DNA from 3 places in the Anaerocolumna sp. genome. Region 1 is predicted to be linked to each of the others. Evidence: a T-box and tRNA genes for the amino acid it is inferred to sense, from the RefSeq annotation. Region 1 holds a T-box; the other regions hold tRNA genes.

Region 1 (4,793 bases):
ATTCTGTTTATATACTAAAGAATGAATTGGAGCAAATTGGGCATACAGTTTATGTTTTTACAACAACAACACCAGGTTCACCGGAATATGAACATAATGTATTTCGAGTACCCAGTATACCTTTTGCTTTAATTACGGAAAGAAGAGTAGGCATCTTTTATCTGCCTAAACTGGCTTCTATTATAAAAAAATTAGATCTGGATTTAATCCATACCCATACGGAATTCTCTTTAGGTATATTTGGCCGAATCATGGCAAGGGAATTAAGGTTACCTATGGTGCATACTTATCATACCATATATGAAGATTATACTCATTATTTAACACATTTTAAGACTCTGGATAAAAGGGCTAAGGCATTTGCCAGAGTCTTTACTAAAGTGTGCTGCAATACAGTGGAACAAGTTATTGTACCTACCCAGAAAGTAAAAGATTTATTATTAACTTACAGTGTTCATAAAGAAATTAGTATAGTACCTACAGGGGTGAATCTTAAAAAGTTTAATCCTGCTCTTTATTCTAAGGAAGATGTACTAAGATTAAAAAAGCAATATGATATTCAGGAACAGGATAAAATAATGCTTTATCTGGGACGTGTTTCCAAGGAGAAAAACATTAGTGAAATCATAGAATCAATGCCGGAATACATGAGTAAAAGAGAAAATGTAAAGTTTGTTATTGTAGGCAATGGGCCTGAGATGGAAACCTTGAAACAAATGGTGGCAGAACGAAATTTGGGCGGAAAAATTTTGTTTACCGGAGCACAGCCTTGGGATAATATTGGATTGTTTTACCGAATGGGTGATGTATTTGTAAGCGGTTCTACCAGCGAGACACAAGGGCTGACATATATTGAAGCCATGGCTGCAGGGCTTCCTATTGTAGCCAGACGGGACAGATGTTTAGATGACATTTTGGTTCCGGGCTGGAATGGCTATGATTTTACAGACCGAAAAGGGTTGTTAGAAGGCCTGGATTCAGTGCTATTCGGTGAGTCAGATATAGCATATGGCGAAAATGCAAGAAAGAATGTACAAAAACTGTCTACGGAAGCATTTGCAAGAAACGTAGAAAAAGTTTATGAAGAAGTTATGAAACGGGATGCCATATCGAAGAAGCGTGAAGAATATGAGTCGAGAAAAATAAGACGTTTATCTCGTAGATAGGGGTAATTCATGAATCTGTTTACAGTTACATTTTTATTAATAGGCGTATGTTGTATATTATACTTTGGAATAATCATACTATATGCAGGACCCAAAGCCTCTTTTTTGCAGTTTTGGATAGTTACAGGAATGCTTCTAATACTTGCAGCATTCCTTTATCCTTTGATGGATACAGACAAAATTGCCATTTGGAAATACATTAAGCCAGTGGCAGTTATTATATTAATCTTAGGTGCCGCCATCTTTATTCTGACAGAAATACGAATTATTGCGGCAGGATGTAAAAAAGTAAGTACATCGGCAGAGTATGTAATCGTACTGGGTGCTCAAGTAAAGGGAAGGGTATTATCCAAAACATTAAAAAAACGTATGGATACCGCCTGTAAATATCTTAAAGAGAATAAAAAGGCGAAAGTAATTGTGTCCGGAGGACAAGGAGAGGGAGAAGATATATCAGAAGCGGAGGCGATGGGCAGTTACTTGGTAAAACAAGGGATTGAGCCATTCCGGATTATAAAAGAAGATCAATCTGTTAATACTTATGAAAATATGAAATACAGCAAAAAGTTTCTAAAAGAAGAAGGGGTACCTGTTGTTCTTATAACAAGCCGTTTCCATGTATACCGGGCTATGGGAATTGCTAAAAGGCAGGGATTGAAGGCACAGGGCCTTGGAGCACCTTCGGATCATGTTTTAACATTGAATTATTATATTAGAGAGTTCTTCGCAGTAGTGAAAGATAGATTGATTGGGAACATATAAAGAATTATTTTACAGTACTACAGGTATTTTACTCTTGACAAAGAAATTTGCAATGTTATAATAAAAATTAATTAAAAATTCTAAACACCTAATACGTTGAAGAGACGAGTAAGATGTGAAATATTACAGAGAGAGATATATTGGCTGAGAATATCTTAATAGGAATCATCTGAAGACTACCTCTGAGTGGCTCTAATCCGGCCCGGTGATTACGTTATAATCAGAAAGAAGCGGGTAATGATACATTACCAATGAGGGTGGAACCGCGAGTGAATAGATACTCGTCCCTTTCGATTTACTGGATAGTAATTCGAAAGAGACGATTTTTTTATCGTCTTTTTTCGAAGGAATCATGAACGAAGAATGGGTTGAAAATAATTCATTCTTTCAACATTTTGAAAGGAGCATGGTTATATGAAGATTACATTAAAAGATGGATCAGCAAAAGAGTATGCAAACAGTATGTCCGTTATAGATATTGCAAAGGACATTAGCGAAGGCCTTGCCAGAATGGCATGTGCCGGTGAAATAAACGGTGAAGTAGTGGATTTAAGAACCGTAGTGGATAAAGATTGTGAATTAAATATATTAACCTTTAATGAGGATGCTGGTAAAGCAGCATATAGACATACTGCTTCACATGTGTTGGCAGAAGCAGTTAAAAGATTGTATCCCCATGCAAAGCTTGCAATTGGACCTTCTATTGATACCGGTTTCTACTATGACTTTGATGTAGAACCATTTGATAGAGATGCACTTGATAAACTGGAAAAAGAAATGAAAAAGATTATCAAGGAAGGAGCAGAACTGGAGAAATTTACTCTTCCCAGAGCAGAAGCAATTCAGCTTATGAAAGATAAAAATGAGCCATATAAAGTTGAATTAATTGAAGACCTTCCGGAAGATGCGGTTATTTCTTTCTACAAACAAGGGGATTTTGTTGACCTATGTGCCGGCCCTCACTTAATGAGTACAAAGAGTATTAAAGCTATTAAATTAATCTCTTCCTCCGGTGCTTATTGGAGAGGCAGTGAGAAGAATAAGATGCTTACCAGAGTATATGGTACTGCCTTTACCAAGAATGCAGATCTGGATGCCTATTTAGCTCATTTGGAAGATGTTAAAAAACGTGACCATAATAAACTTGGACGTGAGATGGAAATCTTTACTACTGTAGATGTTATAGGTCAGGGTTTACCTCTTATTATGCCTAATGGTACTAAGATTCTCCAAACACTGCAAAGATGGATTGAAGATGAAGAAGATAGAAGAGGCTATGTAAGAACAAAGACTCCATTTATGGCAAAGAGTGACTTATACAAAATCTCCGGACACTGGGACCATTATAAAGAAGGTATGTTTGTACTTGGTGATGAAGAAGTGGATAAAGAAGTATTTGCCCTTCGCCCTATGACTTGTCCTTTCCAGTACTATGTATATAAATCAGCACAAAGATCCTATCGAGATCTTCCCCTTCGTTATGGTGAAACTTCTACACTTTTTAGAAATGAAGATTCCGGTGAAATGCATGGATTAACTCGTGTACGTCAGTTCACTATTTCTGAAGGCCACTTAATTGTAAGACCGGATCAAATGGATGAAGAGTTTAAAGGCTGTCTTGATCTTGCAAGATATTGCTTAAAAACATTAGGCCTTGAAGAAGATGTAACTTACCGTTTATCCAAATGGGATCCTAATAATAAAGAAAAATATATCGGTACTGAAGAAGTTTGGGAAGAAACTCAGGGAAGAATCAGAAATATATTAATTGATCTTGGAATTCCTTTTACAGAAGAAGAAGGAGAAGCTGCCTTCTATGGTCCTAAAGTAGATATACAGGCTAAGAATGTATATGGCAAAGAGGACACTATGATTACCATTCAATGGGATGCATTGATTGCAGAACAGTTTGATATGTACTACATCGATCAGAACGGTGAAAAAGTTCGTCCTTATGTTATTCATAGAACCAGCGTGGGCTGCTATGAAAGAACCCTTGCCTGGCTGATTGAGAAATATGCCGGATTATTCCCAACCTGGTTATGTCCTGAACAGGTAAGAATACTTCCTATTTCAGAAAAATATCATGATTATGCAAAGAAAGTAGAAAGTCAGCTAAAAGATAATGGAATTCGCTGCAGCGTTGATGAACGTGCAGAAAAGATCGGTTATAAAATCCGTGAATCAAGACTTGACAGAGTTCCTTATATGCTGGTAGTTGGACAAAAAGAAGAGGAAGAAGGCTTAGTATCTGTAAGAAGCCGTTACCTTGGAGATGAAGGACAAAAATTTATAGATACTTTCATAAATGATATTTGTAAAGAAATCAGAACAAAAGAGATTAAAAAAATTGAAGTAGAAGAGCAAAAGTAATAAAGAACTGTTCTGAATTAAAATAAACCCTATAGAATAGAAGTCAGAAAAAGGATTAAAGTAAAAAATCTTCTTTCTGGCTCTATTCTATGGGGCTTTTTTATACACAAATTTAATGGAGAAACTTAAATAGGTGAAAGCAATTAAAAGATGGAATAATTATGAGGCATAAAATATGGTTTCGTGAATTATGGTATTATGATATTTCATGCTGAAGTAAACGGTTAATTTCTACAAAAACATACATTAAATTATACAAATTATATAATAATGTTAATTTATGTGATAATATAAAAATATATACAATAATTGCAACTTTAAATTTGAAAATAGATAAAATAGATAAAAAATAATTCTTAAAATAATTATTGCAACATAAATTATTATTTTTAATTCAGCATATAATGTATAAATTTTGATGAAGGTAATGAGGTTATGGATAATTATTTAAATGGTTTAAAAAATCATTAATACTTTACTAAGTAAAAATAA
Region 2 (4,793 bases), on a different contig from region 1:
AGTAATACCCATATGATAAAATATACTTCCGTCAGAAGTCATATCCAGAAATGTTTTTACAACTCTTGAGGGACTGCTGAAGATAAAAGAGTTAAGTATTTTTGCCCGAGTTGTTAATTCCCATAATGCAATAAACGAAGTGATAATGAGTATCTGATAGATTCGTATGATACGCATTTTCTTCATGTGCTTTTTTACAAAGGCCTGGTGGGAAGCGGAAATAGCCAGTTCAGTAGAATTTATTTTGTTTTTATTCTTCCTCATTTCTATTTAGCTCCTTCCATATTAAATTAAAGTAATCCCTGAATTCAGGAGCACTTCTTGAACGAAAAGGAGTTTTGTCTTCTACAGTTAAGTTTATGGGAATAACACGTTTTACGGTTCCCGGACGAAGACTTAAAACTATAATTCGGTCCGCCATGGAAACCGCTTCCGATATATCATGTGTAATCAATATAGCGGTTTTCTTTTCTTTGCGTATAATACTCCAAATATCATCCGATACTTCAATTCTGGTTTGATAATCTAAAGCAGAAAATGGTTCATCCAAGAGCAAAATATCAGGTTCTAATAATAAAGTACGGATTAAAGCAGCTCTTTGTCTCATACCTCCGGAAAGTTCAGATGGTTTTGCATTTTTAAAAGTGATTAACCCATAAGTAGTTAACATGTCATTAATCAACAAATAACTCTGATCTGTCAGTTTATGTTGAATCTCCAGACCTAAAGTAAGGTTTTTAAGAGTAGAACGCCATTCTAACAAATGATCCTTTTGCAGCATGTAACCAATATTTTTCCCAGATGATTTAATATCTTTACCATTTATATAGATATCCCCGCTGTCAGGAGCAATAAGTCCGGCAATCAGCGATAGAAGGGTCGATTTTCCACATCCGCTAGGTCCCACAATAGCAAGAAATTCGCCTTCATTTACATAAAACGAAACATCGTCCAAAGCGGGAGTTTCACTCTCGAGATTATGGTAGTTATAACTAACGTGGTCAATTCTTAAAAATTCGCCCATATATTCCTCCATATTTAGTTATATAGTATTATATGAAGGCAAAATTGTTAGGTTACTTTCCTGAAAATATAAACACATTCGTTATATTTATAAAAATAATAAAAATTAAGTAAAATATTAATAAAAAAATTATAAGATAATAGTAGATTAATAGTGTTAAATCGGTTAAAATATAGCTATAAGTTCTGAATTCTTGAATTTTGTCATAAAGACGGTCTAATATAATTTTATAGGATAGTGTTATTACAAAAGAATAGTACCTATTTTTTGAGATGCCTGAAATCAACATCATGTTTGGAAATCTGAAAAAAATATACAGAAGGAGAAGTTGTAAGATGAAAGATTTTGTTATTACTGCAGATTCTAATTGCGATTTATTACCTGATTACATAAAAGAAAAAAAGATTGGAATTATACCTCATTATTATGATTTGGAAGGCATTACATATGGTGACGAAATTAACTTGACTCCAAAAGAATTCTATGATAGGATGCGGACTGGTTTGATGCCCACCACTATGGCAAGTAATCCGGCTGTTATAAGGGAAACTTTTCAAAAATATGCGGACCAAGGTTTAGATATTTTACATATTAGTTTTTCTTCTGCTCTTAGTGGAGGCCACAGCAATGTTGTAACTGGTGCAAGAGAAATATCTGAAGAAAATCCTGGTGTAAAGATTATTGTATTGGATTCTTTAAATGTGTCCATGGGCGAAGGCATGGTGGTTATGAAAGCTGTTCAGTTAAAAGAAGCCGGTAAGACCTTAGAAGAAATTGCTGAATGGATTGAAGCTAACAAATTAGACTTTTGCGTGCAGTTTACAGTAAATGATTTATTTCACCTTCAAAGAGGGGGAAGAGTATCTAAGATGACTGCAATCGTAGGAAGTATTATTAATATAAAACCTTTGTTGATTGTGAATAAAGAAGGAGCCTTGGTTTCTTCCGGTACTGCCAGAGGCCGTAAAAAATCGTTAATTACAATTGTAGACGATATGGAAAAACAAATGGGTAAATATAAAGAAGAAGACAATGTAATCTGTGTTGTTCATGGTGATGCGCAAGAGGATGCGGAGTACATAGTAAAATTAATAAAAGAAAGACTGCATACTAACAACGTGATAGTGAATACCGTAAGTCCAAGCATAGGAGCGCATTCCGGTCCTGGTGCGGTAGGGATATGCTTCATGGGAGAAAGCAGAGAATAGTTTATTCGGAAAAATAATTGTATAAAACTACTAATAGAATAATATTATTTAATAGAAGCTCGTTTATAAAATATAATGTTGTAAAACAATAAACTGTCATTCTAAGCATAAATTTCAGATATATAGAATTTTATGTTTAGAATCTTATAAACAGATTCTGCCCAAGGGCTTAGAATGACAGCTTTTTTGCAATAAAAAAAGGCCTGAGAGCCTTCTGTAAGCTGAAAATCGGACTTGAACCGACGACCTACTGATTACGAATCAGTTGCTCTACCAACTGAGCTATTCCAGCAGAATATATATGGTACAAATTTGCTTCTAAAGAGCTAAGAAGCAGCCGTACTAGTATCGGCTAATAAAATAAAGATCGAGGTGACGGGATTCGAACCCACGGCCTCTGCGTCCCGAACGCAGCGCTCTACCATCTGAGCCACACCTCGAATTAATATGGCAAAGAAAGGGTTACTATCAACCTTGCCAAAGATATTATGATACTTTTTAAGAAAAAAGTCAAGACTAAAATTATTGTTCTTACGGGTCAAAATAATTCTACTGGAAAAATAATTCTTCTTGGTATATAATATTGACTTTTCCATCTAAAGTTGCTATAATCAGTTGAATTAGTAAAATTTACATAATAAATCTGCGAAGAAGCATTCTTATACCTGGGTATGGGGGTGGTTTCTCTTTTTTTACATTCGTAGATTTTGGATAATTTTGGGAGGACATATGTACAAGGTGAAAAAAGGAATTATGGTATTGGCGTTGGCCACTTCAACATTGCTTCTTAGTGGTTGTAGTGTCGGAACCAGTTCCCTGTTCGTGCATCCGGAAGAACAGGGTTATGAATATGTAGTTACATACGATACTTTAGGTGGTCATATCAATCAAGAAAAGAAACGAGTCGTTTATTATGCAGACAATTCTTTATTATTTGAGCCAAGCGGAACTTCAGGTATGCTGGTACAGCCCAAGAATGGTGATAAGTCACTGGTTGGGTGGTATACCAAGTATACAACAGAAGAAACACAGAATGGAACGGTTTATAATTTTAATGAAGAAGATTTATGGGATTTTTCAGCTGACCGAATTTCTGACGAGTCTACCGTTGATAAGAGCTTATCTTTATATGCAAGATGGGCTGATAATCCATCTATTAACTTCTTAGATGCAGCAAATCCTGATGAGAGTCCTTTATTAAAATGGACAATTAATGTTGGAAGTGAATTAAAGCGTCCTACATCTACAGAACCCAAGAAGCAAGGATATACTTTAATTGATTATTATAAGGATCCGGAATGTATAGAAAAATATGAATTTAACCAACTAATCGAAGAAGACGATATCGATTACTCAAATGGCGGAAAAGCTCAAATAAATATCTACTGCAAATTTGTAGAAGGTGATTTAAAACGTGTTAAAACTGTAAGTGATTTAAAGGCAATGGCAGATAATAAGGAAGGACATTACATATTAGCTAATGATATGGATTTATCCAAGGAAGTTTGGACACCAATTGAAGGTTTTAGCGGAGTATTTGATGGCAACGGATATGCTATTGAAAATCTTAATCTAAATGTAAAGAATCGTGTTTCTGGAATTGCTGCTAAAAAAGCAGAAGAGGTATCTTACGGATTATTTTCTAAATTAGAAGGTGCTAAGATAATGAATCTAACAATGAAGGATGCGAATATTGTAATTGACAAGTCTACCAATGTTAAGCTTTGTGTAGGAGCATTAGCGGGGCGTACCAAGAGAACAACAATTGAGAATTGTGTTTTTGACGGAATTACAATATCTTCTGATGGGGCGTTAAATATTGATATTGTTGCATCTGGATTTGTAGCTGGTGATTATTCAACAACCATAACAAATTCTATATTTAATAATATTAATGTTAAAGTAACGACTTCAGGAAATTTAGAAACCATAGAAGGCAAGTAATACATATGTAGTAGGTTGTGTGATAGTTATTAAAGCACTTCATATCAACAAACATAAGAACCGATAATCGGTAATAGCATTGGATAATTAAGTCGAAAGGCTATGATTATAATAATTAAAAATGGAGGTAGTTTATGAAAAAATCAAAGAAATTATTAGCGTTACTTCTTTGTATGACGATGATTCTTTCATTAGCGGCATGCGGGAAGAAAGGGAAAGATCCCGATGACACTAAGTCCACTGTAGCACCGACAGATACAGCTGGCGGGGAGAAAAGTGAAGTAAAACCGGATGTTCCGGAAGGCAGAAGAGATGCTTCTACTAAGCGTACTGCTGCAAATGAGAATAGTCCATTTGTTATTGGCGAATTAACATTTGACGGAAAGTTTTCACCATTTTTCGGTACAAGTGAACCTGATCGTAAAGTCTATGAGAATACCCAGGTTAAATTAATTACAAGTAATGAGTTAGCTGAACCGGTGGCAGGGATAGACCAGCCTTCAGCTGCATGGGATTTCGAGATGACTACAAGTGATGACCAGTCAAAGTCTACATATAAATTCTGGCTTAAGAATGGAATTACTTTCAGTGACGGTCATGTGGTAACAGCAGATGAT
Region 3 (4,793 bases), on a different contig from region 1:
ATTCTGTGTGTTTTCTGTACCAGTATTCTGATTTGTATCCGCCCCATCAGTATTCGTATTTTTTGCTGAGCATCCCGCTAACAGGGTTGTTAGTGTAAGAACTGTCAAAAATATCTTAACAAATAATCGCTTTTTCATCCTAAAACCTCTCTCGTCTAAATTTTTAAATCCTACTTATTGTAATTGACATTCATTCTCATTTCAATATCTGCACCTGATTTCACTATTTTTACATCTATTTTCACTATAATTTGTTTCTATTTTATTGTAATTAACAGTTTTCATGATTATAATAGATATATCCGAATTGAAGCTCAATTATTTATCTATAGGATTTATTTAAACGGTCATTCGTCTGAAGGGAGGTAATCATGTTAGTCAGATCTAATGAAGAATTTAAGAAAGCTGTATTAAAACATTTAGAGTTCGATAGATATGATACAAATTCCTATACCTTATATACCAATAAAAATAAACCTGAACTGGGATATTTGATTAGCTATACCAGGGAAAATTATTATAATCTTGGAATTGCCGACTATACAATTCCAAAAAATTTCTCACTTTCCTTTGATAATCCGGAACATCTTATTCGTTTTGGTCTTGTATATAAAGGTATCACAGAATTTAGAATTGGAGATAATCCTCCCGCTTCCTTTAGTCCATCCTCTTTTTTTGTTATGGAGCAGGATTTGAAAGGACGACAGGTCTGGAAAAGAGGACAGCATTATCATGGAACTGAGATTACAATTCATGAACGGTACTTTACGGAAATTATAAAACCAAACTTTCCGGATATTATAGATTTAGAAAGCCTGATCAAAAATTATACTTATACTTATCTTCCTCTGGAAATTGCTGATATAGTAAGAAAACTGCAAGGATTGGCATATGAAGATGCTCTAAATAATATCTATCTGGAAGCTAAAATTCTGGAATGTATCGGTATTTTTATCAACGAGGTGAGAAAATATCCTGAGAATGCATTTACTAATCAGATTAATTATGGAACCATAATGATTGGCAGCAGAAGCCTTAATTTAACTTCTTCCGACATCCGGGCTATCCAAAAGGCTCACGATATCATTTCAGAAAAATATAGCAGCCCGCCAAGTATTAAAGCCTTAAGTAAAATGGTATTTTTAAATGAGCAGAAACTAAAGGCAGGCTTTACCAAACATTATCACATGACAATTGGCGAATATACCAACCATGTAAGAATGACTATTGCTGCCAACCTACTTTCTACAACAGATTTAAGTGTTGATGCTATATCCAAAAAAGTAGGCTATGATTACTCCTCTAATTTCTCTAAAATGTTTTATAAAATTTATGGCAAAACACCTTTACAGTTTCGTAAAGCGAAGTAAAAAAATATTTATGCTTATAGCTATTATAACACTTGTCAGAAATGACAAGCACAAAAAAATAGCCGCCCTGCTCTCCGCAAAAAAGTTAGGACGACTATTTTTATCGTAATATAATTTTCGCCGGGACGGATAGGTTTGAGCTATCTTCCGGCTGTCTTGCTAAGCATATTATCTCCTAAAATACATAATAAAGTCAACAACGTTAAAAACTGCTCCTGTTGGCACAGGAACGGCTTAAATAGATACTATATAAGCATGAGCCTATAACAATAACTCCAACACGTATATTGTATCATACAGGCTCAAATAGCACATTACGAAAGGATGTTTGATACAATGGCTACAGTAGAAAAGAGAGGTAGCAGCTACCGCATCACAGTAAGTAATGGCTATGATGTAACAGGTAAACAAATCAGAGAGGAAACTACCTTTACACCAGATTCTAGAAACTTAAAGTAAGCCTTGGCGATCAGTGGCAAGGCTGTGAAGGCAAGAACTGGCAGGAAAATAATAATATCTTTATCCAGTGGAACGGCAAGCAGATGAATATATCCACACCGTATCAGACTTTCAAGGATATTATCCACAAATATAATGCTACGGTTGAGGATAACTCTTTAAAACTTCCCAACATACCTCTGCATGGTCTTCGTCATACTTCTGCCACCCTACTGCGTTCTTTTTTTGGACAGATAAACCTCAAATAAACCCCAAACAATGAAAAAGGCACTCATTTCAGAGTGCTTTTACTTTGTCTTTAAACCGCTGTCCTATTAAATTTACAATATTTCTTTCAAAAGCTCCCGACGAGACTTGAACTCGAGACCTTTACCTTACCAAGGTAACGCTCTACCGACTGAGCTACGGGGGCAGTTAGCTACTATTATAATTTCTTTAGTAACTTATTTAACTTTGTTTTTATTCGTTGTAATGCATTGTCAATGGACTTGGGCTCTTTGTCTAATTTATCCGCTATTTGTAAATAAGAATAGTCTTGTAAATACAAATCCAGCACGTCTTTTTCAAATCCGCTTAAGTGCCTTACGAGTTCATATTCTAACATACTTGTACTCTCTTTGTCAATAACTAATTCTTCCGGATTTGAACCTTTATGCTCATACATTAAATCCACCAAGGAAGCTTTTTCATCTGCATCTGAATTTTCAATATAGGCAGGCGTATCCAAGGATACATATGTATTTAGTGGAAGGTTCTTTTTTCGGTTGGAAGCCTTAATAGCACTGAATATTTGTCTGGATATACATAAATCTGCAAAATTAAAGAAAGAGTTATCCATATCAGAATCATAGTCCCTAATGGCTTTATATAGCCCAATCATTCCTTCTTGTATCAGGTCGTCTTTATCTCCCCCGATAAGATACAGGGCTTTTGCTTTTTTACGTACCAGATTTTTATATCGGTTTAGCATGTAATCCATGGCATCGGGATCGTTATTATGGATTAAGGCGATAATATCCTCATCCAATAATACATCATATTTTTCTTCAAGCATATTACCACCTCCTGATTCATTTTTATCGTTCTTTTTTATTTAGATTACTTTCTAGATAACAATTCAAGTATTATTTTAAAGTTTTATTTCAAATATCATTTTAAGTGCTTTTTAAATTTTACTTTAAATGCTTTTTAAATATTATTTCAAATATTATTTTAAATGTCTGTATATATTATTTTGTATATATTATTAAGTACTTTTTCAAATATTATTTCAAGTGTTATTATCGTTAATGATTTTCCAAGCAGGCTTTCTTTTCATTTTCACGTGCCACTTTAGAATACACGCAGCCACAATAGTCCTGGCGGTATAAGTTATATTCTTTGGATAGTTCTGTAGAACGTTTATAACCGTTCTTTTTCTTGAAATCTGAGAACAGATATGGAGTATCATATCTCTCCCTCAGCATTTCCCCTATTTCGTTTAACTTAGCTGCATTTTTTAAAGGACTTATGGACAAAGTGGTTGTAAAATAATCAAAGCCCAATTCTTTTGCTAACTTAGCGGTTTCTTGCAAGCGCAATTCATAACATCGAAAGCAACGTTCCCCGCCCTCCGGTTCCTTTTCCAAACCTTTTGCCACTTGATAGAAACGGTCTGGCTCATACTCTCCCCGTAAGAATTTTATCGGATTCTTAACGGGTAATTTGCTGATAAGCCGTTGTTGTTCTTCAATACGCCTTTCATATTCCTCCTTAGAGGTAATGTTAGGATTGTAAAAATATATGGTTATATGAAAGAATTGTGATAAATATTCCAGAACATAACTACTGCAAGGGGCACAGCAACTATGAAGTAAAAGGGTTGGTGTAATTCCTTCTTTTGTAAAATGTTCTATGAGTGCATCCAATTCTTTCTGATAATTTCTTTTATTCATCAATTTTCCTCTCATTCTGTAAAGAAAAAGTACTAAATTATCTTTTTTATAAATATTATTAGATAAAGACTTGATTTTCTTCTAAGAATATTATATTATATTATTGCTGTGAAAATCAACTGATATTTCATGAGTAATCGAGGCGTGGCTCAGTTTGGCTAGAGCGCTGTCTTAGGGAGGCAGAGGTCGCAAGTTCAAATCTTGTCGCCTCGATTTTTTATATAGTAAAGTTATATAGTCAAGGGGCTCCATTGCAGAATTGAACTCGTTCAATTCTTGTCGCCTTGATTTTTTATTTATCGTGCTGATTATACAAGGGTTCGTCCCGAGTAAGAAGGCGATGTATGAATAGTGAATTTACATCAATGGTTGTAGAGCTATTGATTTCTATCCTTGCGTCTTCTTGACTGCAAGGTTTTTTTATTGTACATAAGGATATATTAAGTTATAAAATATGTTTTTGCAAATTATAAATTACTATTTTATATTTTTTTCATATATGATTATAATTTATTAACACATAAATCAATTAGTAATTCGGGAATTTATATTAGACATGTAATTATTACGATTCATTTTTAAAAGGAAGTGCCATTATGAAAAAATATATCAAATCCATTTCCATTATTGTTATCATACTTGCTTTATGGTTTTTATTTTCATCTTTGCATATATGGAGTGCTTATGTGCTTCCAAGCCCAGGAAAAGTATTGGATACTTTTATTAAAATGTGTAAGTCCGGAGAGATATTTACTCATATATGGGACAGTTTATTGAGGGTTATTATCGGTTTTTCAATTGCATTCCTTCTGGCATTTTCTTTGGGTGTATTATCAAGTATTAAACCTGACTCTGCTCCTTACTATAGCCATATGGTTGAATTTATTCGAAATGTTCCGCCATTAAGCCTAATTCCTTTGCTGATTCTATGGTTTGGAATTGGTGAAACATCCAAGATAATTATTATTGTTTTGACTTCCTTCTTTCCTATGTTTTTGAATACAAAAAAGGGGCTGGTTTCCTGTGATAC

Evidence for each region. The T-box of region 1 lies ahead of thrS (threonine--tRNA ligase). A T-box ahead of a tRNA ligase gene usually reads a tRNA of that ligase, here a tRNA-Thr.
Region 2: it encodes a tRNA-Thr, which carries the amino acid that the T-box ahead of thrS (threonine--tRNA ligase) is inferred to sense. The anticodon was not compared.
Region 3: it encodes a tRNA-Thr, which carries the amino acid that the T-box ahead of thrS (threonine--tRNA ligase) is inferred to sense. The anticodon was not compared.

What each region holds. Positions count from the first base shown of each region.
Region 1 covers NZ_DAMAUC010000007.1:124,744-129,536, forward strand. The annotation lists gene RT261_RS07875 (glycosyltransferase family 4 protein) at 1-1,166, shown strand, start outside; gene RT261_RS07880 (YdcF family protein) at 1,176-1,928, shown strand; T-box leader at 2,016-2,220, shown strand; gene thrS (threonine--tRNA ligase) at 2,343-4,301, shown strand.
Region 2 covers NZ_DAMAUC010000017.1:63,204-67,996, forward strand. The annotation lists gene RT261_RS14155 (ABC transporter permease) at 1-264, opposite strand, end outside; gene RT261_RS14160 (ABC transporter ATP-binding protein) at 251-1,024, opposite strand; gene RT261_RS14165 (DegV family protein) at 1,360-2,232, shown strand; tRNA gene RT261_RS14170 (tRNA-Thr) at 2,452-2,524, opposite strand; tRNA gene RT261_RS14175 (tRNA-Pro) at 2,600-2,672, opposite strand; gene RT261_RS14180 (InlB B-repeat-containing protein) at 2,962-4,176, shown strand; gene RT261_RS14185 (ABC transporter substrate-binding protein) at 4,311-4,793, shown strand, end outside.
Region 3 covers NZ_DAMAUC010000001.1:54,223-59,015, reverse strand. The annotation lists gene RT261_RS00290 (ABC transporter substrate-binding protein) at 1-138, opposite strand, end outside; gene RT261_RS00285 (helix-turn-helix domain-containing protein) at 372-1,370, shown strand; gene RT261_RS00280 (hypothetical protein) at 1,707-1,829, shown strand; tRNA gene RT261_RS00275 (tRNA-Thr) at 2,169-2,241, opposite strand; gene sigH (RNA polymerase sporulation sigma factor SigH) at 2,254-2,883, opposite strand; gene RT261_RS00265 (epoxyqueuosine reductase QueH) at 3,116-3,763, opposite strand; tRNA gene RT261_RS00260 (tRNA-Pro) at 3,902-3,976, shown strand; gene RT261_RS00255 (ABC transporter permease) at 4,360-4,793, shown strand, end outside.